Regions from separate parts of the Paenibacillus sp. FSL R5-0912 genome, predicted to be linked through region 1. Evidence: predicted binding sites of a transcription regulator. Region 1 holds the regulator's gene; each other region holds the start of a gene.
What was found. The regulator Rex, encoded in region 1, represses fermentation and respiration genes when NADH is low (regulators of the CRP and FNR family bind a similar motif). The targets are predictions, from matches to a motif close to TTGTGAAATATTTCACAA.
Positions count from the first base shown of each region.

Region 2: a site for Rex is predicted at 2,592-2,609, ahead of R50912_RS30825 (formate/nitrite transporter family protein). Genes of this name have one in related genera too.
Region 3: a site for Rex is predicted at 1,822-1,839, ahead of pflB (formate C-acetyltransferase). Genes of this name have one in related genera too.

Region 1 covers NZ_CP009282.1:4,936,620-4,940,984, forward strand. Annotated here, with positions in the region: gene R50912_RS20885 (amidohydrolase) at 1-856, opposite strand, end outside; gene R50912_RS20890 (redox-sensing transcriptional repressor Rex) at 843-1,496, opposite strand; gene dinG (ATP-dependent DNA helicase DinG) at 1,727-4,365, opposite strand, start outside.
Region 2 covers NZ_CP009282.1:7,255,161-7,259,525, reverse strand. Annotated here, with positions in the region: gene R50912_RS30835 (formate--tetrahydrofolate ligase) at 1-736, shown strand, start outside; gene R50912_RS30830 (FAD-dependent oxidoreductase) at 1,107-2,471, shown strand; gene R50912_RS30825 (formate/nitrite transporter family protein) at 2,710-3,537, shown strand; gene R50912_RS30820 (MFS transporter) at 4,107-4,365, shown strand, end outside.
Region 3 covers NZ_CP009282.1:5,190,276-5,194,640, forward strand. Annotated here, with positions in the region: gene pflB (formate C-acetyltransferase) at 1-1,732, opposite strand, end outside; gene adhE (bifunctional acetaldehyde-CoA/alcohol dehydrogenase) at 1,995-4,365, opposite strand, start outside.

The DNA.
Region 1 (4,365 bases):
GGGCTACTCCGCTGGCCAGCTTAAGGTTGCTGCCGGGATTATGAGATACGCCAACATTATGGCGGGCCAGAATCTCAATCTCTTCATCGTTCAGATGAACACCGTGGGCGATCAGGGACGGCCGGGTGAACATTCCCAGCTTCTCCAGATGCGCGACCGGTCGCAGGCCGTAATCGGCCACATTCTGCTCCACTTCATGGCGCGTTTCGGACATATGCGTGTGCATCGGCAGATCAAGATCATGTGCCGCCTGAACAAACTTCATGAAAAACTGCGGAGGACAGGTGTAAGGCGCATGGGGCGAGAGCATTGCAGTAATTCTGCCGTCAGCCTTGCCATGCCAGTTCCGGGCAAAAGCAATCGCCTCCGCCAGCTTGTGGTTCTGCACCTCTTCCGGACACAGGCCAATAACACCGCGCATAAGTACTGCACGGATGCCTGACTGCTCCGTAACCTCAGCAACCCGGTCCATATGATCATACATATCGAGGAAGGTCGTAGTGCCGCCCTTCAGCATCTCAAGAACGGATAGTGAGGTGCCCCAGTATACATCTTCACCGGTGAATTTCTCTTCCATCGGCCACATTTTTTCCTGCAGCCAAGCCTGCAGCACCATATCATCGCCGTAGCCGCGCAGCAGCGACATCGCCGCATGGCCGTGGGTGTTGACGAGACCCGGCATGAACAGCAGCCGGCTACCGTCAATAACCTCGGCATCCTCTTCAATTACAGGCTTCGCTTCACCTATGTAAGTAATCAGATCATTTTCGATGGTCATATAACCGCTCAGCACCGGCTTATCGCTGCCAGGAACCAGAAAACGGCCGTCTTTAATAATGGTTTTATTGCTGCTCATCTTCAGCTTCGTCCTTTCCGTCATGCAAATAATAAGCCAGACTCTGCAAATCCGTAGTGAAATCGGCGGCATGAATCCGGATATTGGATGGAGTCTTAAGAATTACAGGAGCAAAATTCAGGATCGCCTCAATACCCGAATCCACCAGAATGTCAGCAACGTTCTGTGCTTCACTGTCCGGAACGGTAATAATCCCAATGCGGATGCCCTGTGCACGGATGGTATCCCCCAGCTCACTCATCGGCTGGACAGTCAACGAGTTGATCTGCTGGCCTACCTTAGGCTCATAAGCATCAAATACAGCTGTAATCTTCATCGTATCCTTCAAGTAGGCATTGTAATTCGACAAGGCGTGGCCGAGATTACCTGCACCTACAAGAGCTACATTAATCTGCTGGTCCAGCTTCAGAATATGCCGGATCTTCTCAATCAGATAAGAGACATCATAACCAATGCCCTTTCTGCCAAAATCACCAAAATAAGCCAGGTCCTTGCGGATCTGGGCGGGGTTGAGATCAAGCTTCTGTCCCAGCTCCTGAGAAGAAACTGTTGAGATTTCACGTTTTTGGAGATCGTTCAGGAAACGCAGGTACACTGGGAGTCTGCGAACGACGGCCTCCGATATTTTATCCGATTTCATGTTTTCTCCTCCTAAAAGTTTTGATAGCATATACTTCTTGAATGACTTCGCAAAACTTGCTTCGTAAGCATACGCTTGTTTTGAAAGCATATGCTGCTTGATCAAGCTTCACTGCTGTTAAGCCGATTATAGGAACCGTGCTCCAGGCCTGCCCGTTTAGGCAGGAGCCGTGGAGCGCGGGACTTCAGAACAATAATTACTTATACATAATATCAGCCGCCGACGGATTATTAAACCCCGCCATCTTCAAGCCATTCTGCAATCCGCGGAACGATCTGATCCGTCAGCATATGCTCCATCTTGGGTCCGGGCAGCGAATACAGGAAATACTTCCCATAATAAGATTCGATTACCCTGGTATCATATACAATAACGATTCCGCGGTCCTGCGCGGTGCGTACCAACCGCCCGAAGCCTTGCTTGAAGCGGATTACGGCCTGCGGGACGGACAGCTTCATGAACGGATTCTTCTTCTGTGCCTGAAGCAGCTCAGACTTCGCTTCAGCCAGCGGATGATTGGGCGGCTGGAACGGCAGTCTGACAATAGCCAGACAGGTCAAAGCATCCCCGGGAATGTCTACACCTTCCCAGAAGCTGCTCGTCCCCAGTAAGACTGACGCCGAGCTGTCCTGGAACCGACGGATCAGCTTGCTCCGGCTACCGCCTTCTACGCCTTGTCCAAGCACAGCGATATCCTGCGAAGTCAGGGCTTCTTTGAGCGGATCATAGACCTGGCGCAGCATCTTGTAGGAGGTGAACAGCACCAGCATCCGCCCGCGGGTAGCCACAGCAGTTTCTGCCAGAGAATGAACCAGTGTGTCCACAAAGCGGGCATCCCCAATGCTTCCCTTGACACTAGGGAAGTCACGTGGAATGACAAGCAGTGCCTGCTCACGGTATTTGAACGGTGACGGAAGCAGAGCTGTCTGTAGACGTCCCTGCTCTGCAGCCTCACCAAGACCGAGATTATCGATCATGAACTGGAATGACTTATCCACAGACAAGGTAGCCGATGTCAGGATGATACTCTTCTTCTTATCGAAGAACAGTTCCCTGAGCTGAGTGCTCACATCCACCGGAACGGCATACATCTGCAGCGACTTGCCGCGGTAATTGCCGCTCCCCTCCAGCCAGTACACGATATTCTCGTCATTCAGTCCCATAAAGAAACGGATCTGCTCCCGGATGGAGGCCAGGTCCTTGAACAACCCGCCGATATCCGTCACAAGACTGTCCGAAGAGGACTGACTGTCCGTATCACGCATCTCACTGAGCATTTTATCACCCTTGCGGATGATATCGCTCAAGCTGAGATGGAGTGTATTCTCCAGAGCGGCCAGCTCCTCCCACTCTTTGGGCTTCTTGCCCGGCTGCAGGCGTACGACCAGTTGGCCGGCTTCACCGGCTCCGGCATCGCTGCGTTCAGGCAGCAAGCCGAAGAGCTTGTCGCTGAGCGTATCCCAGGACTCCTTGACAGTAAGCAGATCCGGATAGATCCGGTCGATAACGCCGCTCCATTCCGAAGCCTGCTCACTGCCGGACGATTGCAGGGTCTGGCGCAAGGCCGGCAGCTGTCCGCTCCGGCTGTCCTTGTACAGACGGGTGAGCGTATGCGCCACGGTAAAATATTTCATCTGCATTCCGAGATGTTTGCCGGCAATGTCCTCCAGATGATGAGCCTCATCAATTACGAGATGCTCGTAAGCCGGAAGCAGCTGATGCCCGGCCTTAACATCTGCGAATAACTTGGAGTGGTTGGTCACCACCACATCGGAAATACCGGCTTCATGCTTGGCCCGGTGATAATAACATTTCCGGAACCATGGGCATGAGCGTCCCAGACAAGAGTCGGTATCACTGGCTACGGTCTCCCAGAAATCACCGCCGCGTCCGCTTAAGTTCAGCTCTTCATCATCGCCAGTCTCCGTCTGGGTCAGCCAGACCATCATCTGGGCGGCCGTAAGCGCTTCTTCCCTGGGACTTGTGAAGTCCCTTTTATTCATTCTATGTTCAAACTTGCGGAGACACAGATAGTGACCTCTCCCCTTAAAGATCGCTGCCTTGAACGGGAAGGGCACAACACTCGTCAAAAGAGGGATGTCGCGCTCACGCAGCTGATCCTGAAGATTGATCGTATGCGTGCTGACCATGACCTTCTGATTACTGCGCACACTGTGATATATGGCTGGAAGGAGATAGCCCAGCGATTTGCCGGTGCCGGTTCCTGCTTCAATCAGCAGATGCTTATCCTGATCAAGCGCCGTCATGACCTCCTGGATCATCAGTTCCTGGGCTTCACGGCTCTCATACTGCGGCAAGGTATCCTTCAGGCGCTTGGTTACCTCTTCCATATACTCCCTGAAGGTAATATTCTGCAGAGGGTTGTCAGATCCTTCCTCCCGGGGAGGAGCCAGCTCTGCCCAGTCGCCTACAGCAAGGGCCAGCTGGCGGTAGAAGGTCAGCTCCCCTTCCGGCTGGAAGGTCTCCATTTCGCGCTCACGCAGCAGACCGTCGAAATACCAGGCCAGGTCACTATCTTCATCGGCGAATAGCTCATTAAGCCGCTGGATGGTCAGGAGAGGCAGGCTGTCCAGCTCCTCCAGACATTTCAGCAGCACAAGCGCAGTCGCGAGGGCATCACTGTCCGCCTGATGGGGACGCTCATGCGTAAGGCCGAAATGGCTGCTCACGGACCCAAGCTGATAGGTAGTCAGCGAGGGAAAGCATATTTTGAGAAAATCGATCGTATCCAGAATCCGGCCCTGAAACGGCAAATAACCACAGCGGTCCAGCGCATTCTGCAAGAAATGAAAATCAAACGCCACATTATGTCCAACCAGCACAACATCATCGAGCAGCGGCACCAGTT
Region 2 (4,365 bases), 2.3 Mb from region 1:
TAAATGCCGCCAGGCCGGCCTGACCCCTTCTGCCGCAGTGCTGGTGGTTACAGTGAAATCACTGAAATATAACGGAGGCGTCCGCAAAGAAGAGCTGTATGCCGGCAACCGGGCGGCGCTGCTCTCCGGATTGTCCAATATGGAGCGCCATATTGAGAATCTTGGCAAATTCGGTGTGCCTGTACTCGTTGCCCTCAATCACTTTGAAGGAGATGCCCCGGCGGAGATTAACGATGTGCTGGAGGCCTGCCGCCGGCTGGGTGTGCCTGCGGCTATCTCCAAGGTATGGGCCGAGGGAAGCGCAGGCGGGCTGGAACTGGCGCAGGAGCTGAAGAAGCTGCTGGACCGGGAAGAAGCCGTAAAGTTCGCGCCGCTGTATGAAGACAACCTGGATATCCCGTCCAAAATCAATAAAATCGTCACCGAAATCTACCATGGCGCAGAAGTGGCCTTTTCTCCGGCAGCCAAACGCAGTTTGGCTGTGATTGACAGGCTGGGCCTGCACCAGCTTCAGGTCTGTATGGCCAAAACGCCATATTCCTTCTCTGATCAGCCGAGGCTGCTTGGAGCACCGGAAGGCTTCACCATGGGTGTCCGGGATATTACGCTGTCCCTTGGCGCAGGTTTTGCTGTAGTCATCACAGGGAACATTGTCACAATGCCGGGACTTCCCGCCAAACCAGCCGCAGAAGGGCTGCAGGTTGATGAAGATGGTGTGATTTCCGGTTTAGAATAAAAGGTTTTTTGGCCGCAGGCAGGCGGCAGCCATCCATCCATTAGATAGAGCCTCACTTGTTCCGCAGAAGGTTTGCGGTAAAGTGGGGCTTTTTTTGCTGCAAAGATTAGAATTTATACAGTTTCATACCCTATCGCTGCTTCCTGCTGCTTCCTGCTGCTGACAGACATAATGTCCTACTGGCGGGGGAAACTAATGCAAGGCGAAAATAAAACCCGTGCAGATAATTAAAAATTGAAATTGTGAACAATGTGAGAAAATTCACAAAAGTACTTGTAATGTGATAAATATCACAATATAATCAGTATATAAAGTGAAATTAATCACAACAACAGAGAAACAGGCTTGTAAATTGGAGGAGGAAGAAATCATGAAAGTAGCAGTCATTGGATGCACACACGCCGGAACCGCCGCAATTGTTAATACCGCACAGCTGTACCCGGATGCCCAGATTACGGTTTATGAGCGCAACGATAACATATCGTTCCTGTCTTGCGGAATAGCGCTTTACGTAGGGGGAGTCGTCAAGGACCCGCAGGGATTGTTTTATTCTTCCCCGGAACAGCTTGCAGCACTGGGTGTGCAAACGAAGATGCGCCATGAAGTGACGAATGTGGATACCGCCCGCAAAACCTTGAAGGCCCGCAACCTCGCTACAGGCGAAGAATTTGAAGATACGTACGACAAGCTGATTATGACAACAGGCTCATGGCCGATTGTGCCTAAGCTGGAAGGTATAGAGCTGGAGGGGATTCTGCTCTCGAAGAATTATAATCACTCCAACACCATTATTGAACAAGCGCAGAAGGTGAAAAGAATTACAGTAGTCGGAGCCGGTTATATCGGCGTTGAGCTGGTTGAAGCTTTTCAGATGAACGGCAAGGAAGTTACCCTGATCGACGGGGAAGACCGCATTCTGAGCAAATATCTGGATGAGGAATTTACGGCTCCGATTCAACAATCTCTTGAAGAGCACGGCATCAAGCTTGCGCTTGGAGAGAAGGTTGCAGCATTCGCCGGAGAGAACGGCAAAGTGACTAAGGTCATTACAAGCAAGGGAGAGCATGAAACCGATCTGGTCATTCTCTGCATCGGCTTCCGTCCGAATACAGAGCTGCTCAAGGGTCAAGTCGATATGCTTCCGAACGGCGCGATTATGGTCAACGATTACATGCAGACCAGCCTGCCGGATGTATATGCCGCTGGTGACAGCTGTGCGATTCATTACAACCCGACCGGCAAACATGCTTATATTCCGCTCGCCACGAACGCTGTACGCATGGGGACCCTGGTAGCCCGCAATCTGGTCTCGAACACGATTCCTTATATGGGCACGCAGGGAACATCAGGCATCAAGATTTATGAAGATAATATTGCCGGTACAGGACTTACCGAGGATGCCGCCAAAGCCGAGGGTATGGATGCTGAAAGTGTAATGCTAATTGACAACTACCGTCCGGAGTTTATGCCGACATTCGAGCAGGTTCAGGTAAAAGTCGTCTTTGAACGTGCGACCCGCCGCATTCTTGGGGCACAGATTATGTCCAAGATGGATCTGACGCAGTCGATCAATACCGTTTCGGTTTGTATTCAGAATAAAATGACCGTGGACCAGCTGGCCTTCATTGATTTCTTCTTCCAGCCGCACTACAACAAGCCTTGGAACTTCCTGAACACTGCAGGACTTCAGGCACTGCCCAAGACAGTTGCCGTTAAAGAACCAGTACACGTCTAAACCCCCTGATATTGCGGGGCCCGTTAAGGGCTCCTTTTTTTTGTGTTTTTAACTATTAATTCCGGGTCCGAACGAGAAAAATATTCCGCCGCCTAAGCTTTTATGGTAAATTTGACATGTCAGTGAAAACTTTCACTTAGGTTTTCCGAGAGTGATTTTTATCACGTTAATGTGATTGTGATCACGTTACAATGGCATAAAGGAACAAATTTTAAGTAATTAGAAGGGGATAGGAATCATGGCTTATAACAAACCGCAGGGGATCGCCGAAGTAACGGTAGAGAACGGAGTCAAGAAAGCGCACAATCCGCTCAGCACTGTACTTATTCTCGGTTTCCTGGGAGGAGCGTTTATTGCGCTTGGATTTTTGCTGGATATTCGTGTCATTGCAGGTGCGCCTGCCGAGTGGGGGTCTATCGCTAACTTCATCGGAGCTGCGGTATTCCCGGTAGGGCTTATACTGGTGCTGCTTGCCGGAGGAGAGCTGCTGACAGGCAACATGATGGCGGTGCCGCTTGCTTTTATTGCGAAGAAGATTTCGTTCTGGGAAGTGATTAAGAACCTGGTGCTGATTACACTCAGCAACCTGGCAGGTGCCCTGTTCGTTGCTTATTTCTTCGGTCATGTCGTTGGCCTTACATCGGACGGGGTGTATCTGGAGAAGCTGGTGAGTATGGCTGAGCACAAGATTGATGCGACCTTCCTGCAGGCCTTTATCTCCGGGATCGGCTGTAACTGGCTCGTGGCGCTGGCAGTGTGGCTCTCCTATGGAGCAGATAATTTCAGCGGCAAAATCCTCGGTATCTGGTTCCCGACAATGGCGTTTGTTGCCATCGGCTTCCAGCACGTTGTAGCTAACATGTTCCTTATCCCTGCTGCCATCTTCGAAGGACATTTCACGTGGGCGCAGTATTTCGCCAACTTTGCCCCGGTATGGCTGGGCAATCTTACGGGCGGCGCGATCTTCGTCGCAGCGGCTTACTGGATGGCTTACCTGCGTAAGGAGCCGGTAGCTGTAACGGCTGTTGAAGGAATCTCCGCTGCAGGTGTGAAGAAACACGCTTAATTCATAATCCGCCGGTGATGACCGGCATGTTCAATAGTTTGGCCCAAGCACTTCCTGGCTTCTCGGCACCCTGTTTTATGGGAATCGCAGAGAGACAGGAAGTGTTTTTTGTGTAAATATAAGAATTTGTATGTTTCACACGATAACTTATCCTTCAATTTCTCGCTGAAACGGATACCGTCCTCTTAGGGACGGCGCAGCCGTTTCTACTTGTAACCCGGACTCTGCCTGGAATAACTTCAGGGCACAACAAAATTCGCCGTGCATATCCGACTCGGGGGAACGAAATCGGATTCACGGCGAATAAATAGGGAGTGTTTCATATGCACTATTACCCTGGCCTGCGGGGAACGAATCAGGTCATATCGACCTATTTTCTTTACGTGCAGAAGATGAGGTTATAGAATATAAACAGCACTTCAGTCGTGAAGTGATTAGGAATATCGCGACAGTGAATTCAGCGATTCTATGTGATAAAGCATTAACGCAGGAACTTGCTCTTCCTCCTGTTTTCAGATGATACTGGATGGATTAATGACACCTATGTTACAGGGGATGAAAGACAAGTTATGAGATTTTTGCAGGCCTATCCGAAGGAAGTCAAAGTATTCTTGATTGCCAGTCTCATTAATGCAACCGGCAGTGCGCTGATGTGGCCTCTGGTTACGATGTATGTATTTGATGAGCTGGGACGCAGTATGAAAGATGCGGGAATTGTTCTGCTGGTCCAATCCCTCGGGGGAATTGCCGGGCAATTGCTGGGCGGATCTTTGTATCACAAGGTAGGGGTAAACCGCCTGATTGTCGGAGCACTGGCTATGAACGCGC
Region 3 (4,365 bases), 250 kb from region 1:
CAACTGCGATATTGTCAACAGCATCATCGTTGTTGCCGTAGCAAGGGAATTCGCCTTCTGTTTCGAAGTCGATTGCAATACCTTGTTCGTTGCGGATCGGTTTAACCTTGGCATATTTAATTGCGCTCAGGGAGTCAGCAGCAACGGACAAGCCAGCAATACCGCAAGCCATTGTACGCAGAATGTCGCGGTCATGCAGCGCCATTTCAATACGTTCATAGGAATATTTGTCATGCATATAGTGGATGATATTCAGGGTATTGACATAAGTCTTAGCCAGCCATTCCATCATCGGTTTGAAGCGTTTCATTACTTCGTTGTAATCAAGATATTCGGAAGTAATAGCAGGATATTCAGGACCTACCTGGGCACCGGACTTCTCGTCTACACCACCATTGATCGCATACAGCAAGGCTTTTGCAAGGTTGGCGCGGGCGCCGAAGAACTGCATTTGTTTACCGATACGCATTGGGGATACACAGCAAGCAATCGCGTAGTCTTCACCCCAGTATGGACGCATTACATCATCGTTCTCATATTGGATAGCACTGGTTTCAATGGAAACCTTGGCACAATATTTTTTGAAGCCTTCAGGCAGCTTTTCAGACCACAGTACAGTCAGGTTTGGTTCTGGTGCAGGACCCAGATTGTACAGGGTATGCAGGAAGCGGAAGCTGTTCTTGGTTACGCGAGTTGTTCCGTCTTCAGCCATACCACCGATGGATTCAGTTACCCAAGTAGGGTCGCCAGAGAACAGATCGTTATAGTCAGGCGTACGCAGGAATTTCACGATACGCAGCTTCATTACGAAATGGTCAACGATTTCTTGCGCTTGTTCTTCAGTAAGAGTACCTTCTTCAAAATCGCGTTGTACATAGATATCAAGGAAAGAGGATACGCGTCCCAAGGACATTGCGGCACCGTTTTGCTCTTTAACTGCTGCAAGATAACCGAAGTATACCCATTGAGTAGCTTCTTTGAAGTTATTAGCAGGTTTGGAAATATCAAGACCATGAGCAGCAGCCATTTGCTTCAATTCGCCCAGAGCGCGCATTTGCTCGGACAGCTCTTCACGCAGACGAATTACATCTTCAGTCATGGAATCCACTTCAAGCTCGGTTAGTTGTTGCTTCTTGTCTTTAATCAGGAAATCGATACCGTACAGGGCAATACGGCGATAGTCGCCGATAATGCGTCCGCGGCCGTATGCATCAGGAAGACCTGTGATTACGCCGGATTTACGCACAGCTCTCATATCTGGTGTATATGCATCAAAAACGCCTTGGTTATGCGTTTTGCGGATGTTCGTGAACATGTCAACGATATTTTGCGGAAGTTCGAAGCCGTAAGCCTTAGTAGCATCGATCATCATTTTGATACCGCCGAACGGTTGAATGGAACGTCTGAAAGGGGCATCAGTCTGAACGCCGACAATTTGTTCCTTGTCCTTGTCAATATAACCTGGGTTATGGGAAGTGATGGTGGAGACAGTATCGAGGGAAACATCCCATACGCCGCCTCTTTCTCTTTCTTCCTTACTCAGTTGGGAGATAATCTTCCACAATTCAGTAGTATTGCTGGTAGGACCTACAAGGAATTCTTCGTTTCCTTCATAAGGATTGATGTTCTTGGCAATAAAGTTATTAACGTCAACTTTCTTGGCCCATGTACCTTTAGTAAAACTTCTCCAACTCGACTTAACCTCTTGTACTTCTTTTTCAATCACCGACATGCTAAATCCCTCCATTTATATTTAGTATATTTGTAGAGATCGCGGGCTTGAAGGTTAATCCCGTGTCTCGTGATCCCATAGCTACTCGGTTGTTATAAAATTCACAATCGCGACTTCATAACTGGGATCGTTGTTTATATAAACATTTTAGTTTATTTTCTGAAAAAGGACTGTGACAAATATCACTCTTTCAGTGATATTTGTCACTTCCATCCAGTTCCATATTAACCTTTAACCTTATACTTTACCAGGCAATCTTAGATTAGTTGTCGAATTTTCCGTAGAATGCGTTGCGGTATACATCAGCAAGCTCAGATACCAGCGGCATTTTTGGATTGGCAGTTGTACATTGGTCTTCAAATGCACGGTCAGCCAGGTAATCTACACGGGATTCGAAGTCCTTAGGATCAAAACCAAGAGCCGAGAAGGATTCTTCGATGCCGAGTTTTTTGTTCATGTCGCGGATTGCATTGATCAGGCTGGTTACGCCTTCTTCAGTAGTGCGTGCTGGCAATCCCAGGATACGGGCGATTTCAGCATACCGTTCGTCAGCTACAAAGTGCGAATATTTAGGGAACGAAGCGAACTTCGTAGGTTTCTTAGCATTGTAACGGATAACGTGCGGCATCAGGATCGCATTAGTACGGCCATGCGCTGTGTGGTACTGGCCGCCCCATTTGTGCGCCAAGCTGTGATTGATACCCAGGAATGCATTTGCAAAGGCCATACCGGCAAGTGTAGATGCGTTGTGCATTTTTTCGCGGGCAAGCTTGTCGCCAGTCAGTGCGGATTTCTCCAGCCACTGGAACACCAGTTGAATCGCTTTGATTGCCAGACCATCTGAATAGTCACTAGCCATTACAGATACATAAGCTTCGATTGCATGTGTCAATACATCCATACCTGTATCGGCAACAGCAGTTCTAGGCAAGCTATATACAAACTCAGGATCGATAATCGCTACGTCTGGAGTCAGCTCATAATCGGCCAGCGGATACTTTGTATTATTACCCGTTGTCTTGTCTGTGATTACTGCGAACGATGTTACTTCGGAACCCGTACCGGAAGTTGTTGGAATTGCAACGAATTTCGCTTTGTTGCCGAGCTTAGGGAATTTGTATACCCGTTTGCGGATATCCATGAACTTCTGTTTCAGGCCGTTGAAGTCTGCATCCGGATGTTCGTAGAACAACCACATTCCTTTTGCTGCGTCCATTGGGGAACCGCCGCCGAGTGCGATGATGCAGTCAGGCTGGAATCTGTTCATCATGGCAGTACCTTTTTCTACAGTAGTTGTCGATGGATCCGGTTCAACTTCCGAGAACACTTCGATAGCTACAGGAGTCTGGCGTTGACGCAGATAGTGCTCAACTCTTTCTACATAACCCAGTTTAACCATCATAGGGTCGGTGATAATTGCTACACGAGTGATGTCAGGCATTTTGGCCAGATACTGTGTGGATCCCTTTTCGAAGTAAATCTTGTCAGGTACTTTAAACCATTGCATATTCACGGTACGACGGTTCACCCTTTTCACGTTGATCAGATTGATTGCAGTCACGTTTTGCGATACAGAGTTGCGTCCATAAGATCCGCAGCCCAGTGTCAGTGAAGGGATATTGGTGTTGTAAATATCGCCGATTGCGCCGTGTGTAGATGGCGAGTTGACGAGAATACGTCCGGTTTGCAGACGGTTGGAGAACTTCATGATTACTTCTTCGTTGTTGGAGTGGATGGCCGAGCTGTGGCCCATGCCGCCAAATTCAACGATTTCAGCTGCGCGTTCAATACCCTGGTCAGCATTCTTCACTTTGTAGCAAGCCAGAACCGGGCTCAGCTTCTCAGCAGACAGCGGATATTTAGTACCTACGCCTTCAAGCTCAGCTACCAGGATCTTCGTTCCGGCAGGAACCTGAATACCGCACATTTCAGCGATCTTCACAGCGGATTGGCCTACGATAGCAGGGTTAACCGCACATTTCTCTACGTTCATTGCGCCGCTTGTCAGCTTGCCAGCTTCTTCTTTGTTTACAAAGTAGCAGCCGTTCGCAATCATTTTTTTCTTCACTTGGTCAAAAATCGCTTCTTCAATAATAACCGCTTGCTCAGAAGCACAGATCATACCGTTATCAAAAGTCTTGGAAAGGATAAGGTCAGTTACTGCCTGATCAATGTCAGCACTCTTCTCAATGAAGGCAGGTACGTTACCAGGACCTACGCCGAGTGCCGGTTTGCCGCAGCTGTAAGCTGCTTTAACCATTGCCGATCCGCCGGTTGCCAGAATCAGTGCAACGTCAGGATTGTTCATCAGTGCATTTGTTTTGTCCATGGTCGGAAGCTCGATCCATTGGATGAAGTTCTCAGGAGCGCCGGCTTTTACGCCTGCATCATGTAGAATTTTGGCTGCTGCCGCACTACACTCTTGCGCTGACGGATGGAAACCGAATATAATAGGATTACGTGTCTTGGCGGAAATCAACGCTTTAAACATCGTGGTGGATGTTGGGTTGGTTACCGGTGTGATACCCATAATGATTCCGACTGGTTCAGCAATCTTCTGGAAGTTGTCATAAGCGTTATCCTCAATAACGCCTACTGTCTTGTCGTACTTAATTCCGTGCCAGATATATTCA